Regions from separate parts of the Pseudoalteromonas sp. GABNS16E genome, predicted to be linked through region 1. Evidence: predicted binding sites of a transcription regulator. Region 1 holds the regulator's gene; each other region holds the start of a gene.
The links. The regulator sigma-54, encoded in region 1, starts transcription at its own class of promoters, with help from an activator protein. The targets are predictions, from matches to a motif close to GTTGGCACGNNNNTNGNNT.
Positions count from the first base shown of each region.

Region 2: fliS (flagellar export chaperone FliS) is a predicted target of sigma-54. The motif match lies at 1,588-1,606, and genes of this name have one in related genera.
Region 3: PSI06_RS12310 (EF-hand domain-containing protein) is a predicted target of sigma-54. The motif match lies at 1,491-1,509, and genes of this name have one in related genera.
Region 4: PSI06_RS02580 (PspA/IM30 family protein) is a predicted target of sigma-54. The motif match lies at 1,941-1,959, and genes of this name have one in related genera.

Region 1 is NZ_JAQREZ010000016.1:24,576-28,148, forward strand. Features, by position in the region: gene lptC (LPS export ABC transporter periplasmic protein LptC) at 1-230, shown strand, start outside; gene lptA (lipopolysaccharide transport periplasmic protein LptA) at 220-768, shown strand; gene lptB (LPS export ABC transporter ATP-binding protein) at 765-1,490, shown strand; gene PSI06_RS08775 (RNA polymerase factor sigma-54) at 1,560-3,059, shown strand; gene hpf (ribosome hibernation promoting factor) at 3,087-3,374, shown strand; gene PSI06_RS08785 (PTS sugar transporter subunit IIA) at 3,379-3,573, shown strand, end outside.
Region 2 is NZ_JAQREZ010000021.1:19,530-23,102, forward strand. Features, by position in the region: gene fliD (flagellar filament capping protein FliD) at 1-760, shown strand, start outside; gene PSI06_RS10310 (hypothetical protein) at 841-1,137, opposite strand; gene fliS (flagellar export chaperone FliS) at 1,142-1,543, opposite strand; gene PSI06_RS10320 (sigma-54 dependent transcriptional regulator) at 1,901-3,337, shown strand.
Region 3 is NZ_JAQREZ010000028.1:11,710-15,282, forward strand. Features, by position in the region: gene trkA (Trk system potassium transporter TrkA) at 1-378, shown strand, start outside; gene PSI06_RS12300 (EF-hand domain-containing protein) at 464-679, opposite strand; gene PSI06_RS12305 (calmodulin) at 858-1,070, opposite strand; gene PSI06_RS12310 (EF-hand domain-containing protein) at 1,200-1,412, opposite strand; gene PSI06_RS12315 (PilZ domain-containing protein) at 1,876-2,538, opposite strand; gene PSI06_RS12320 (TrkH family potassium uptake protein) at 2,568-3,573, opposite strand, start outside.
Region 4 is NZ_JAQREZ010000003.1:137,368-140,940, reverse strand. Features, by position in the region: gene PSI06_RS02595 (pyocin activator PrtN family protein) at 1-159, opposite strand, end outside; gene PSI06_RS02590 (hypothetical protein) at 137-649, opposite strand; gene dusA (tRNA dihydrouridine(20/20a) synthase DusA) at 780-1,754, shown strand; gene PSI06_RS02580 (PspA/IM30 family protein) at 2,000-2,692, shown strand; gene PSI06_RS02575 (PspC domain-containing protein) at 2,703-2,909, shown strand; gene PSI06_RS02570 (hypothetical protein) at 2,919-3,245, shown strand; gene PSI06_RS02565 (copper chaperone PCu(A)C) at 3,325-3,573, shown strand, end outside.

The sequences.
Region 1 (3,573 bases):
TTTTAGAAGGTAATGTTGTTGCTAAAAATTTAGTTGATAACGCCATGATAGATAACATCAATGCCGATAACATCGAAGTCGACATTAAAGCGCTAACAATGCGCTCTGAGCAGCCAGTGGTTGTCACTGGGCCTAATTTAAAAATTGTCGGTAAAGGCCTTGAAGCCGATTTAAAAACCGAAGTAATAAAACTAATTAACCATACGCGAACAATATATTATGACCAATAAACTCACTAAAATACTTATTATCCCATCGCTAATGCTTGCATTTAGCGCCTCTGCTGCTGAGCCTGCGGCTCAACCGCCAGCAAATCAAATTTCTATTAGTGCAGACCGTCAAGAAGGCCAACTTAAAGAAAACGTAGGTATTTTTGAAAAGAACGTCGAAATTGTGCATGGTAATCGCAAAATTACAGCCGACCGACTCGAAGTACATAAACGTGAAGACTTAGGGGATAACAAACAACTCCTTATTGCCACTGGCAGCCCAGCCTACTTCGAAGAAAAACAAGACGATGGTACCGTAATGAGTGCCAGTGCAAACGAAGTACGTTACGACGTAGCAAAGCGATTTTTAACGCTTGTTGGCGATGCTGAAGTCGCGCAAGCCGGTCAAAAAATTAATGCTAAAAGTATTACCTACGATATGCAGCAGCAGCTTATTAGCGCAGAAAAAGACGAAAACTCTACGGATCGTGTCCACACAATTTTAGTGCCTGTTGAAGCAAAAATTAAAGAAAAAACAGGTAACGAAGGTCAACCATGAGCACCTTAAAAGCAGAACTATTAGCAAAAAGCTATAAAGGCCGCCAAGTTGTAAAAAATGTAGGCCTTGAAGTAGAAGCCGGCAGCATTGTTGGCTTATTGGGCCCTAATGGCGCAGGTAAAACCACCACCTTTTACATGATTGTAGGATTAGTACCTAGCGACAAAGGTAAAATTTCTATTGATGATAACGACATTACGTTATTACCTATGCACAGCCGCGCCCGCTTAGGCATTGGCTATTTGCCGCAAGAGTCATCAATATTTAGAAAGCTGACAGTTTATCAAAACTTAATGGCTATTTTAGAAACGCGTAAAGAGCTCAATAAAGCCGCACGAGAAGAAACGCTTAACAACTTACTTGATGAATTTAGTATTCAGCATATTCGCGATAGCCAAGGTATGGCGCTTTCTGGTGGTGAACGCCGCCGTGTAGAAATTGCCAGAGCACTGGCAGCGAACCCTAAATTTATTTTATTGGATGAGCCTTTTGCTGGTGTTGATCCGATTTCAGTGTTAGATATAAAGAAAATAATAGAACATCTTAAAAACCGTGGCATTGGCGTATTAATTACCGATCACAATGTAAGAGAAACCCTTGATGTTTGTGAAAAAGCCTACATTGTTTCTCATGGGGAGCTAATTGCATCTGGCACCCCAGAACACGTATTAAATGACAAAACTGTACGCGATGTTTATTTAGGCGAGCAATTTAGGCTGTAACATTTAAGCCACACCTACAAGCATCTGCTAATATTAATTATAACAACATAAAAGGATTGTTAGAGATACATGAGGCAATCATTACAGCTGCGCATGGGCCAGCAACTTACAATGACTCCACAATTGCAACAAGCGATTCGCTTGCTGCAGCTCAGTACATTGGATCTCAAGCAAGAAATACAAGAAGCACTTGATAGCAACCCGCTATTAGAAGTAGAAGAGCAAGATTACACGGAAGAGTCGGCTGGAAAAAATGAACAAAAAGCAGATACGGATGATGTAACCGTAAGCGCATCGGCTGACGATACAACCAGCGAGTACGAGCAAGACAGTGGCGAAGCTTTAAATAAAGACACCGTTAGCGATGATATGGCAATGGATGTAACTTGGGATGAGTACATGAGCGCAGCCCCTGCTGCATCCTCAGGCCCAATGCCGGAAGATGAGTCTATTTATCAAGGTGCCTCTACTGAAACGCTACATGAGTATTTAATGTGGCAGCTTCAGCTTACTCCTTTTAGCCCAACTGATGAAGCCATTGCTATTGCCATTGTAGAAGCTGTAGATGACTCGGGTATTTTAACGCTAAGTTGTGAAGAGATTTTAGAGAGCTTTAACCAAGAAAACGATGACGAAGTTGAAGTTGAACTTGATGAAATAGAAGCCGTTTTAAAGCGTATTCAGTTATTTGACCCTGTAGGTATAGCCGCGCGCAGTTTACAAGAGTGCTTGTGCATTCAGCTAAACCAGTTTGATAAAGACACCCCTTTTATAGAACAAACTAAAATGATCTTAACCGATCACATTGATCTATTAGCGGCACGCGACTATCGTACATTAATGAAAAAGACTAAGCTTAAAGAAGACGAGCTTAAAGAGGTCATGACCCTAATACATACCCTCAACCCAAAACCTGCAGATACAATAGTAAGGGAAGAGTCGGAGTATGTAATACCAGATGTGTCGGTTAAAAAAATAAAAGGCCGCTGGGTGGTAGAGCTAAATCCAGATAGCATGCCAAAAATACGCGTAAATAGTCAGTACGCGGCTATGTCACGTACCGTAAAATCAAGTGGTGATAGCCAATTTATTCGCTCTCACTTACAAGAAGCTAAATGGTTTATAAAAAGCCTTGAAAGCAGAAACGACACGCTGCTTAAGGTAACTAACTGTATTGTAAAACAGCAACAGGCATTTTTTGAACATGGCCCCGAAGCCATGAAGCCAATGGTTTTAAACGATGTTGCTGAAATGGTAGAAATGCATGAATCGACAATTTCGCGTGTTACTACGCAAAAATATATGCATACGCCACGTGGTATTTTTGAGCTTAAGTATTTTTTCTCAAGCCACGTAAGCACTGAAAACGGCGGCGAGTGTTCATCAACCGCAATACGTGCCCTAATTAAAAAGCTAATTGCCGCGGAAAACTCAGCTAAACCATTGAGTGATAGTAAAATTGCGGATATATTGGCAGAGCAAGGAATTAAAGTAGCTAGACGCACAATAGCAAAATACCGTGAATCGCTAGCTATTCCACCGTCAAATCAGAGAAAGAGTTTGATATAAGACGTAAAAAACAAAGAGGAAATGCTTATGCAACTAAACCTAACTGGTCGTCACGTAGAAGTAACTGATTCACTTAGAGACTATGTAAATAATAAATTTGCAAAGCTAGAAAGGCACTCAGATCATATTAGCAATGTGCATGTCATTCTCGATGTAGAAAAACTCAACCAAAAAGCAGAAGCGACTATTCATGTAAGTGGCGCAGATTTATTTGCCTCAACAGAGCACCAAGATATGTATGCCGCTATAGACTCGTTGATTGACAAGCTCGATCGTCAAGTCATAAAACATAAAGAGAAGCTTGCTAGACACTAATATTATGAAATTAAGTACATTAGTATGCCAGGACTGCAGCAAAGCTGCGGTCCTTTTTAGTAGTAAAAAAAGAATTTTAGAGTTTATCAGTGAGCTTGCTCATGAAAAGCTCCCCTACTTACCACAACAAGATATTCTTAATGCGCTGGCAAGTAGAGAAAAGCTAGGCAGTACTGGCATTGGCCGGGGTATCGCCATT
Region 2 (3,573 bases), on a different contig from region 1:
GGTAGTTCAAGCAACCGATGCATCAATAACGATTGACGGAAGGTTAACTGTTAGTAGCAGCTCTAATACATTTGATGATGTAATTGATGGGATAACTATCACCGCTAATAAGAGTCATAGCATTGACGATGATGTAAGTAATTTATCTGTCACCGAAAACAATAATAATATTGTAGAAGGCCTGAGTAGCTTTATTGAAAGTTATAACGAGTTACTTAATCTAAGTAACTCGTTAGGCTCTTCTACCGCAGATGGTGCAGGTGTAATGGCTGGTGATTCACTTCTTAGAGGTGTAATGTCTAAACTACGTAGTGAAATAACTGAGTCGATAGATTTAGGCAATGGTGATTCTTTATCGCTTTTACAACTTGGTATTTCTTCAGATCAATACGGTGTATTAAGTTTTGATAAAGAAAAACTCGATGAGCAGCTTGAAAATGATGTTGATTTAGTTCAGAAGTTTTTTATAGGTGATGCAGCAGACGATGACGATTTAGGGTTTGCAGGGTCATTCGACGACTTAATGAATTTTTATACTCGTTCTGATGGTTTAATACAAAGTAGGATAGATAGTAAAGAAGGACAGCTTCGAGATATTGATGATGAAAGGGATGCGCTAACACGCAAGATTGAATCACTTTCATCGCGATTATATGCGCAGTACAACGCGATGGATTTGTTGGTAGCTAGCCTCAACTCAACTAGCAGCTATGTTCAAGCTCAACTTGAAAATATGCCTGGTGTAGTCAGTAGTAACTAGTAACTAACTATGAGCATAAAAAAACCGTTTGGAAACGGTTTTTTTATGCCTGCTTTTTACCTTAATTAATATGCAAGTAATTAAACCGACTTATATGCGGAAATTGCTTTCCCCGTTTTTTTTTGTTTAATTATAGCTTTTAATGATTCATTTTTTGCAGCTATAGCCTGCTTGCTTATAGCGTTTATAACAGCTTGTATAGTCTCTAATTCTTGAGTGTTTGGTGGTGTATCACTTTCGCACCAGCTTTTAAGTTTACTATTTAAAGTATCCATAATTGGCTTGGCTTCATCTGCTTTATTGCTTTGTACTGATAATTCGATTCTGCTGAGCAATTGATTAATATGCTCAGCTTTGCTTGTTTCTTCTAAAGCCATTCGCTTATACCGCAGGAGTACGCTGATCGACAGGAATGCTATCCCACCCTTCTTTAATTTCTTTAATAATGCCAGCTACTTCAGAAATAATCTCAATGTCATTGTCAACATTTGCTTGCACAAGGCGTCTTTGGCAGTAGTCATAAAGAGCCAATAAATTGTCCGAAATACTAGGATCTTGCTCCACTTCTAAATTAAGCGCATCTTGTAGTGCACCTAATAGTAAAATACAGGCAGAGATGTTTTCGCCTTTTTTTGCTATTTCTTTGCGCTCAATAAAACCTTTAGTAGCGGCCAAGCGACCAATTATGTTACTAAAAATAAGATTAATTTGCTCATAGGGCGCCATTTCTGCGATGCTGCTGGCACGCACTTGAGAATATTTTTTTAATGAAACATGAGCCATGGAAAAATCCTAAATAAATATGTGAAATCGTCTGTACGTAACAAAAGCAATATTAATGCCAAGCATATTGCATTTATTTAGTTATCGGCATTGTTGCTTTCAACTTAAGTTAATTATAGTTTATATTTTTGACCTATGTAGATTTATGCACTAAGTAAAAAACAAGTCATAGCATTAGCTTTAAGTATTAAACAACAAAACAATACTTAAGTTTTAATTATTAAGTATTATTGTTTTATAGCGATGTCTATTTTTTGGCGTTTATGTCAAAAAACCGCCGCTATTACTTGCATCCATTCAGATCTCGCTTACAATTTAGCTAATAAAATAAATTAGTGAAATTATGGCTCGCTAACTATGATCTTGATTTTAGATAATAATAATAACCGTGCAATAGGATTAAATGCATCGCTTACCTTTATTGGGGAAGCTGTGCAGTTACTTGACGAAAGTGATTTTGAGCAAGTATCTAGTAAGTATCAACAACAAGAATGCATTGTTATTTTAGGTGCATTGCAAAGCTTAGATCATGAAAGCTTAATTAAGCGTTTTCCAACCCTACCTTTTTTACTGATTGGTGAAACACTCAAGCCCTTATTAAGTATTGCTAATGTAGTGGGCTTAATTTGTGAGCCGTTTAATCACGAAGTAACCACACAGTTATTACACGACTGCCAACAGTACCAACGTATGTTGCCTGGTAGCCACAAGCAGCATAAACCACACAAAACATTTGATGGTTTAGTAGGGGAAACAGACGCAGTTAAAAACGTACGCTTTTTAATTGAGCAAGTGGCTAAAACCTATGCAAATGTGCTTATTTTAGGCGAGTCGGGTACAGGTAAAGAGGTGGTTGCGCGTAACGTCCATTTATTATCTAAACGCAATACTGGGCCGTTTGTACCAGTAAACTGTGGCGCTATTCCTGGAGAGTTGCTCGAAAGCGAGCTATTCGGTCACGAAAAAGGGGCGTTTACCGGCGCTATTTCTGCACGTAAAGGGCGCTTTGAATTGGCTCAAGGCGGTACGCTATTTTTAGATGAAATTGGCGATATGCCGCTGCAAATGCAAGTAAAGTTATTGCGTGTATTACAAGAGCGCAGCTACGAGCGTGTAGGTGGCACAAAAGCTATTCAAGCAGATGTACGGGTGATTGCCGCTACTCATCGCAACCTTGAGGAAATGATTGAAAAGGGCAGCTTTAGGGAAGATTTATATTACCGTTTAAACGTGTTTCCTATTGAAAACCCGTCACTTAATGAACGTGCTGACGACATACCTTTATTACTCAAAGAGTTAATGCGCCGTGTGAATGAGCAAAGTGGTACGTCGGCTAAATTTACAGAGCGCGCGGTTGAGAGCTTAAAAGAGCATGCTTGGCCTGGTAATATTCGAGAGCTTGCTAATTTAGTGGAGCGCATGGTGATTATGTTCCCTGAAAAAGTAGTGGATGTACCCGATTTACCCAATAAATATCGCTACATCGAGGTAGACGCATACGAGCCAGAATACCCTGAAGAGCTACTTGAAAAAGATGCCTTTAACGATATTTTTAGCTCAGGCTTTAGCGATTATGATAATGAACCAGAGCCTGAATTTAGCCAACCGGGATCTGGCGTATTACCCGAAGAGGGCATAGAGCTTAAAGATTATTTAGCAGAGCTTGAAATAAGCTTAATTACCCAAGCGTTAGAGCGTTTTGATTACGTTGTTGCGCGCGCCGCAGAAATATTAGGTGTAAGGCGTACAACGCTTGTTGAAAAAATGAAAAAGTACAATCTTTCACGAGATTAGCAGTATGCAAATGGTGAAAGACTTTTCGTTATTTATTATTCATTTTTGAGGAGTTAATTTACGGGCTTTGCCCGTCACGCAAGCAAGCTTCGCGTTTACAAGGTAAACGCAAACTTAAACTTTGGCGGTAGACGCGAAGCTTGCTCGCGTAAAAAGCGCAGCTTTTAATTGCTTAACCCCAAAAAAACGAGGTCAAATGAGAAACCACAATTAACTTACACGTTACTTCTCTAAAG
Region 3 (3,573 bases), on a different contig from region 1:
GCGTATGTAGATTTAGTGCAAGGGGGTGAAATAGATATTGCTATATCACCACAACAAGCAACTATTTCGGCGCTACTTACACACGTACGCCGTGGCGATATTGTTAATGTGTACTCGTTACGTAAAGGCGCGGCAGAGGCCATTGAAGCCGTTGCCCATGGCGATGAAAACACATCAAAAGTAGTTGGCCGTGCGATTGCCGATATCAAGCTACCTGCAGGTACAACGATTGGTGCTATTGTACGTAATGACGACGTACTGATTGCCCACGACGACACGGTTATTATGTCTGGTGATCACGTTATTATGTTTTTAATCGATAAAAAGCATATCAACGTAGTAGAAAAGCTATTCCAAGTTAGCGCTATATTTTTATAGTTAAACACAAAAAAGCCGCTGACTAAGGCGGCTTTAGTGGAGTATGTTTTTTTAATGCTAGGCAACCCTGCTTAGCAGCTTCTAATTACTGTACTTTTGAAAACTCTTGCTCAGAAATTTCACCATTACCATCAGTATCTAGCTGGTCAAAAATTTTCACTAGCTGTGAATTTACCTGCGCTTCTTGCTTTGAAATTGCACCATCACCATCGGCATCGAACGAGGCAAAGTCGACTGCAGCGTACGCCGCTGATGAAGAAGCTAATACGATAACGGCAAGTGCTGTATTTAATGTTTTCATAGTTGTGTCCTAATTAAGAGGAAATCCTTTTCTAAGATCCATGGGTTTAAAAATTAACTAAAAAGTGCTTTTGTCAATGTGCATTATTAAGTTTTAATGCACATTGGATTAGAGCAAATGACTCTTTGCTAAGTGAACATGCGCTGCCCTGCGCTCAATTGGCAAAGATCATCACACCCTAGTATTTAGAGAACTCTTGCTTTGAAAGCTCACCATTTCCATCGGTATCAAGCTCAACAAACTCAGCCATTAAATCCGCATCCACCGATGCTTCCGCTTGGCTAATGGCGTCATTGCCATCTACATCTAGCGTGTCAAAATCAGTCCCTGCAAAGGCAGCAGAAGAAGAGGCAATAGCCATAAATGCGAGTGCTTTATTTAAATGCTTCATAATTTAATCCTTCAATATAAACAAATTAGTTAAGTTCACTACGTGGTGTACGCAATCCTTGTAATCCTTTTTCGTAAGCTCCCTTGCCTACTTAGGTTGTCATTGGCAACTCAGGATTGTTACCACACTTTAAGCTTCTGAAAATTCTTCTTTTGATAGCTCACCATCTTGGTCAGTATCTAATTCTGAGAACATGCTCATCAGTTTTGCATCAATTGATGCCTCTGATTTGCTAATCGTGCCGCTGCCATCTACATCTAACGTATCAAAATCGGTTGCTGCAAATGCCGCTGATGATGAAGCAAGGGCGATAAGTGCTAAAGTTTTATTAATGCTTTTCATAATATAATTCCTTCAAGTATATGTGTGCGATTAAGTGTTTTACTTTAAATCACGTTATTGTTCAGTACAGCCAGACTATTACAACTTGAATGCCAAGTTTTAAAAGCTCATTAATTTCAATAAGTTAAAAGAGTGCTTGGCTATTTTTGATAAATTTGCGGGGGTTTTATGTTGCAAACTAGCAACAAAGGGTATAGCTAAGTTTTTAAATACAATAAAAACAGCTAGTTACATAAGAGAAAAAAGCTACAATTTTCGGCGTAAATTGTAAGGATGAAGATTTATCGAAACAAGAGACTAAATTTTAGCCGTGAGGGGAGCTAACGTATCAAAATAACTCACTCGTAAAACTAATCTATACAGCTGATTTTTATAGAAAATAAAAATTATTTTTTGAATTTTTAAAAAATATGACTGCCACTCAAATAAAAAATGGCCATTTGTTGCTATTAAGCGAAAGTGCTTATTCTAATGGCAGCTCAAGCATCGCGGGATCGATAAAGTGCTCTTTCATAAATGCCTTCATTTCATCTTCACTGGCTAGAAGTTTAATACCACAATTAACTCCCGCGGCGTGTTCTTTTACACTGCATATTTCGCCAGTAAATGCTTTATTGTTGGTATCAACCGTCACCGTGCATTGCATATCTTTAATATTTTCATCGTTTTGATCGCCGCGGACATCAAACATCACCCCGGTAAGCGAGATGTCTTTAATCACCCCTTCAAGTACTCTATCGTCACTGAGAGTTAATTTTGCAGGTAATAAGGTAGGTATGCGTGTTTGCGCGCGCAGTGCAAATAACTGCACTTGCGTAGGGTAATTAATAAAAATGAGCCTAGCAGGGTGTGAGGCAACCGACATAAGCTGCTGCCTAAATGCTATTACTTGTCCGCCACTGCCTTCTATAACCGCTCTTACCACCACCATTACACCGTCACGTAGGTAATCACTTGCAGCAGGTAAACGCTTTGAACTTGGGTAATTTAAAATAATAAATTTATTTTCTAGCAAGCCAATAAACTCTGTTTTTACGCGTTTACTACTGGTAGGCGTAACAATTTCCAAGTCGACCAATCGCCCTGTTGTTAACTGGTGTAATTTATCTAAATTAGAATGTGGCATGCCTGTTCCTAAGCATCATTTATATATTATTACCCACGCCAAAAGGTCGGCGTAAATAGCACGAGTAAGGTGAAAATTTCTAAGCGACCAAATACCATGGCAATGGTTAATAGCCATTTGGCACCATCGCTCACCGCCCCATAATGCGAGGCAACATCACCTAAGCCTGGGCCTAAATTATTTAAACACGCCGCCGTAGCAGAGAACGCGGTAATGTTGTCCATGCCGGTTCCCATTAGTGCCAGCATTATAATAATAAACACCAATGCGTACGCTGAGAAAAACCCCCAAACCGCTTCAACTACTTTATCGGGCAGGGCTTTACGACCAAGCTTAATAGAGTATATAGCACGTGGGTGCACTAAGCGGTTAAGCTCACGTATGCCTTGTAGGTAAAGTAAAAACACGCGTACAACTTTCATACCGCCACCGGTTGAACCTGCACAGCCACCTATAAAGCTCGAAAAAATAAGCAATATAGGTAAAAACAGCGGCCAAGTAGAAAAGTTATCGGTGGCAAAACCGGCTGTGGTACTCATAGACACCGCCTGAAATAAGGCCTGATCGAGGGTTTCATCGCCATCGGCAAATATTTCGTTAGATGAGAGCACCGTAAAACAAATCACCACCAGCGCTAACTGTATCAGTAAAAAAACTTTAAATTCAGGGTCACGAATGTATACCTGAATATTACGACTCGCTACCGCCGCGTAATGCAGTGAAAAGTTAACCGCAGCAATAATTAAAAAGAAAACACATATAAAGTTAATGACAGGGCTATCAAAGTGCCCTATTGAGGCATCGTAAGTAGAAAAACCGCCAATCGCCACTGTAGAAAACGCATGGCATATAGCATCAAACCACTCCATACCTGCCGCCCAATACGCCAACATACAGGTTACCGTTAACGACACATAAATGTACCAAAGGTGCTTTGCGGTATCGGCAATGCGGGGGGTCATTTTTGAATCTTTTACTGGGCCTGGGATCTCAGCTCGGTATAACTGCATGCCACCGACCCCAAGCATGGGCAGA
Region 4 (3,573 bases), on a different contig from region 1:
TTTTTGTGAATCCGCCAACCTAAAAGTTACAAATGGTAATCCACCAGATTTTATTTTTCTGGTGGCGACATCATGTGAGCAGCCAAGATGTTTTTGCCGAATATCATCAAAGTCGATGATTGCAGTGCCGTAAAACTCATAAAGTCCAATAAGCTTCAATAACAGATTGTTGATTACAGTGTACGCCAAGTAGTGACTTACCAATTCGAAGCACTTTTCTTATTAAGCTTACATCGATACTTATTGTTGCAGGGGAGGGATTATGTTCTGAATTTTTGCGTTGTAAACAAAACTGAACAATATCATGGCTCTGTATTTTAGAAGAAACTAACTCGGCAATAGGATGTTTTATAATCGTTTTATAGCCGTAACTAGCTGTACGACCCAGAGGGCGGTTCGATTTTTCTTTTCTTATCATATACTCATTAATTAGATCTCCTAATGTCATCTCTTTTGGTCCTGGGTGGTTCATCGCTTCATTTATTTCTAATTGACTGACTAAGTTTTTGGCCCACTTAGCAGCAGCCGTTTTAGATGAATGTGTTTTAGATTTTGAAAAAGTAATTATTCCTTTATTTTTCTGAATAACTGACGCACAAAATACAGGTTGATCTGCGCGAAATCGTTTTCGGATGGTATAATGAGCCATAGTTTTGTCTGCCTATTGTCTTCCTGAGGGTTAAAAATCAGCGGAAATAGCCAGAAATCGTCAGAATTTTAGAGAGTTAAAAAATTGTGAAATTTAACATAAGTCATTATAAATCAATGGGTTCAGAGTGATGGTCGCAAATGAAGTAGATCGCAGATTTTCTGTTGCACCCATGCTGGATTGGACTGATCGTCATTGTCGTACTTTTCATCGTAAGATGAGTAAGCACGCTGTTTTATACACTGAGATGATCACCACGGGGGCGATTTTATTTGGTCGCGGCGATTACCTACACTTTAATCAGCACGAGGGGCCGGTTGCTTTGCAGCTGGGGGGTTCTGATCCCGAGGCGCTAGCAAAGTGTGCAAAACTTGCGGGTGAGCGCGGTTACGATGAGATTAACTTAAATGTAGGCTGCCCTTCAGATAGAGTACAAAACGGGCGCTTTGGTGCATGCCTAATGGCCGAGCCTGAGCTGGTTGCACAGTGTGTTGCGGCAATGAAAAGCGAAGTTAGTATTCCTGTTACGGTAAAAACACGCATCGGTATTGATGAGCAAGACTCGTATGAGTTTTTATGCGCATTAATTGAAGCCAGCCATAAAGTTGGCTGTGATGACTTTATTATTCATGCCCGTAAAGCGTGGTTAAATGGTTTAAGCCCTAAAGAAAATCGTGAAGTACCGCCTCTTGATTACCCACGCGTTTACCAACTAAAAAAAGACTACCCACAGCTCGACTTAAGCATTAATGGCGGCGTTAAAACAATTGAAGAAAGCCTAGCGCATTTAGCGCATATAGACGGCGTTATGATTGGTCGCGAAGCATATAGTAATCCATTTATGCTTAATGAGGTGGATGAAAAGATTTACGGTGAGGTGGCCAATACTCAGACTCGTCACGATGTGGTGCGCGCTATGTATGATTACATAGAAGAAGAAATGCGTTTAGGTGCTAACTTTTGGCATATAGCACGCCATATGCTGGGGATTTTTCAGGGGCAGCCAGGGGCGCGCGGATTTAGACGTCACCTTTCAGAAAACGGTCACGGTAAACAGGCTGATTTGTCGGTAATGGATAAAGCATTAAGTTTTGTGCCTGAGTAATACTAAAGCATTGACCAGTTATAAAAAAACCACTTTTTAAAGTGGTTTTTTTATAACTAAAATTTAGTCAAAAGATAAATAAATTAGTGATTTTAGCTTATTAGCATTCAGTTTTTAGTTAGTTTAAAATAACTTATTACCTGTCTAACTAATTGAATATAAAGGATTATAAATAAATTTTTGTTACTTGGCATAACTCTTGGAATCCTGTTGTTGTTATCAATTAAAAACAACAGGACAAAACAATGAGTATATTTAATCGCGTAAATGATGTTATCCAATCCAATATTGCTGCCATGCTGGATAAAGCAGAAGACCCAGAAAAACTCCTCAACCTTATGCTAAGTGAAATGCAAGAAGCGCTTAACGAATGTAGAAGCACGGCCGCAGCCTTGCTGTGCGAAGAGAAAACGCTTAAACGCCAAATTGCACAAAAACAAAAAGACTTAACTTTGTGGCAAACAAAAGCTGAGCTGGCAGTTGCTAAAAACCGTGACGATTTAGCCAAGTCTGCGTTAGTAGAAAAACAGCGAGTAGATGAGCAAATTGCAGCAAAAAACACTCAGCTAAATACTCTAAAAGAGTCGATAGAGAAAATTACAGCAGATTGTGAGCGTTTACAGCAAAAAATGGCGCAAGCTAAAAGCAAACAAGCTCAATTAATAAAACGCCACGATATTGTTGCTGCACGTGAAAAAGTGAACATGCAATTACACAGCGACAACGTCGCAAATGCTTTGTCTCGCTTTGAAATGATAGAGCAAAAAGTGGAAGGCATAGAAGCACAGGTTGATGCTTATGAACTTACAAATACAGCGCAATCAACCGCTGAGCAAATTGAGTCTTTAGTTAAAAATGAAAAAATAGATGCAGAGCTGGCTCGTTTAAAAGCCAGTGTTAAGCAAAGTAATACCAATACAACTGCGCGAAGCGCTTAAGGAGTAGAGTATGAATAACTTTAAAACACAGCGTGGTTGGTACAAAGATTCACTGAATAAAAAAATATCGGGCGTATGCAGTGGGTTAGCGCGTCGCCTTGATTTTCCAGTGTGGTCAACACGCTTAGTAACAATTTTATTATTTATAAGTTTTCCGTTTGCAGTAGCGCTTGGTTATTTGATTGCTCACTGCTGCCTTAAAGAGCGTGCGTATTAGGAGAGGGATATGAAAACCTTAGCAATATGTGTTGTCGTATATGTGTTACTTTTTACTGATACTGTGTCGCTAATACATTTTGATTCATGGCAGTTTCCACTTTGGATTGCAGATATGAGCTGGGTGGGGCTTGAGCTGGCTGGCGTATTAGTCGCTATTATTGCAGTGGTAGCCGTAATGGCTTTAGTGACCATGGGGTTAATAGGCGCAGGGATTGTCGCGCTGGTTGGCACCATTTTGGCACTGTTATTTGGTTCAGTGATGATAGCCTGGCCATTATTATTTGTAGCTGTACTGTGCTGGTTGGTGCTCGATAACAAAAAAGTAACCTCTTAAGCCTTAATTTAACTGACTATTATTAGTTAACTATGTTAAATTTAAAGTGAAATTTTATGCTTTCACAAGGAATAAAGCGATGATGAAGCAGTGCTTTTTTATGGCCTCGGCGTTAATGATTAATGTGTTTTCGTCATCGGTTGCTGCACATGCTGGGCACAGCCACGATACAGACGAAGCTAAGCTTGAAGTAAGCCATGCACAAGTAAGGGCGTTTTTGCCTGGTAGTAAGTCGAGTGTTGGCTATTTAACAATTTCTAACCACGGTGGTGGTGTTGCTAAATTAATTAAAGCAACCATCGAAGGTTTAGGGCGTGTAGAAATACAT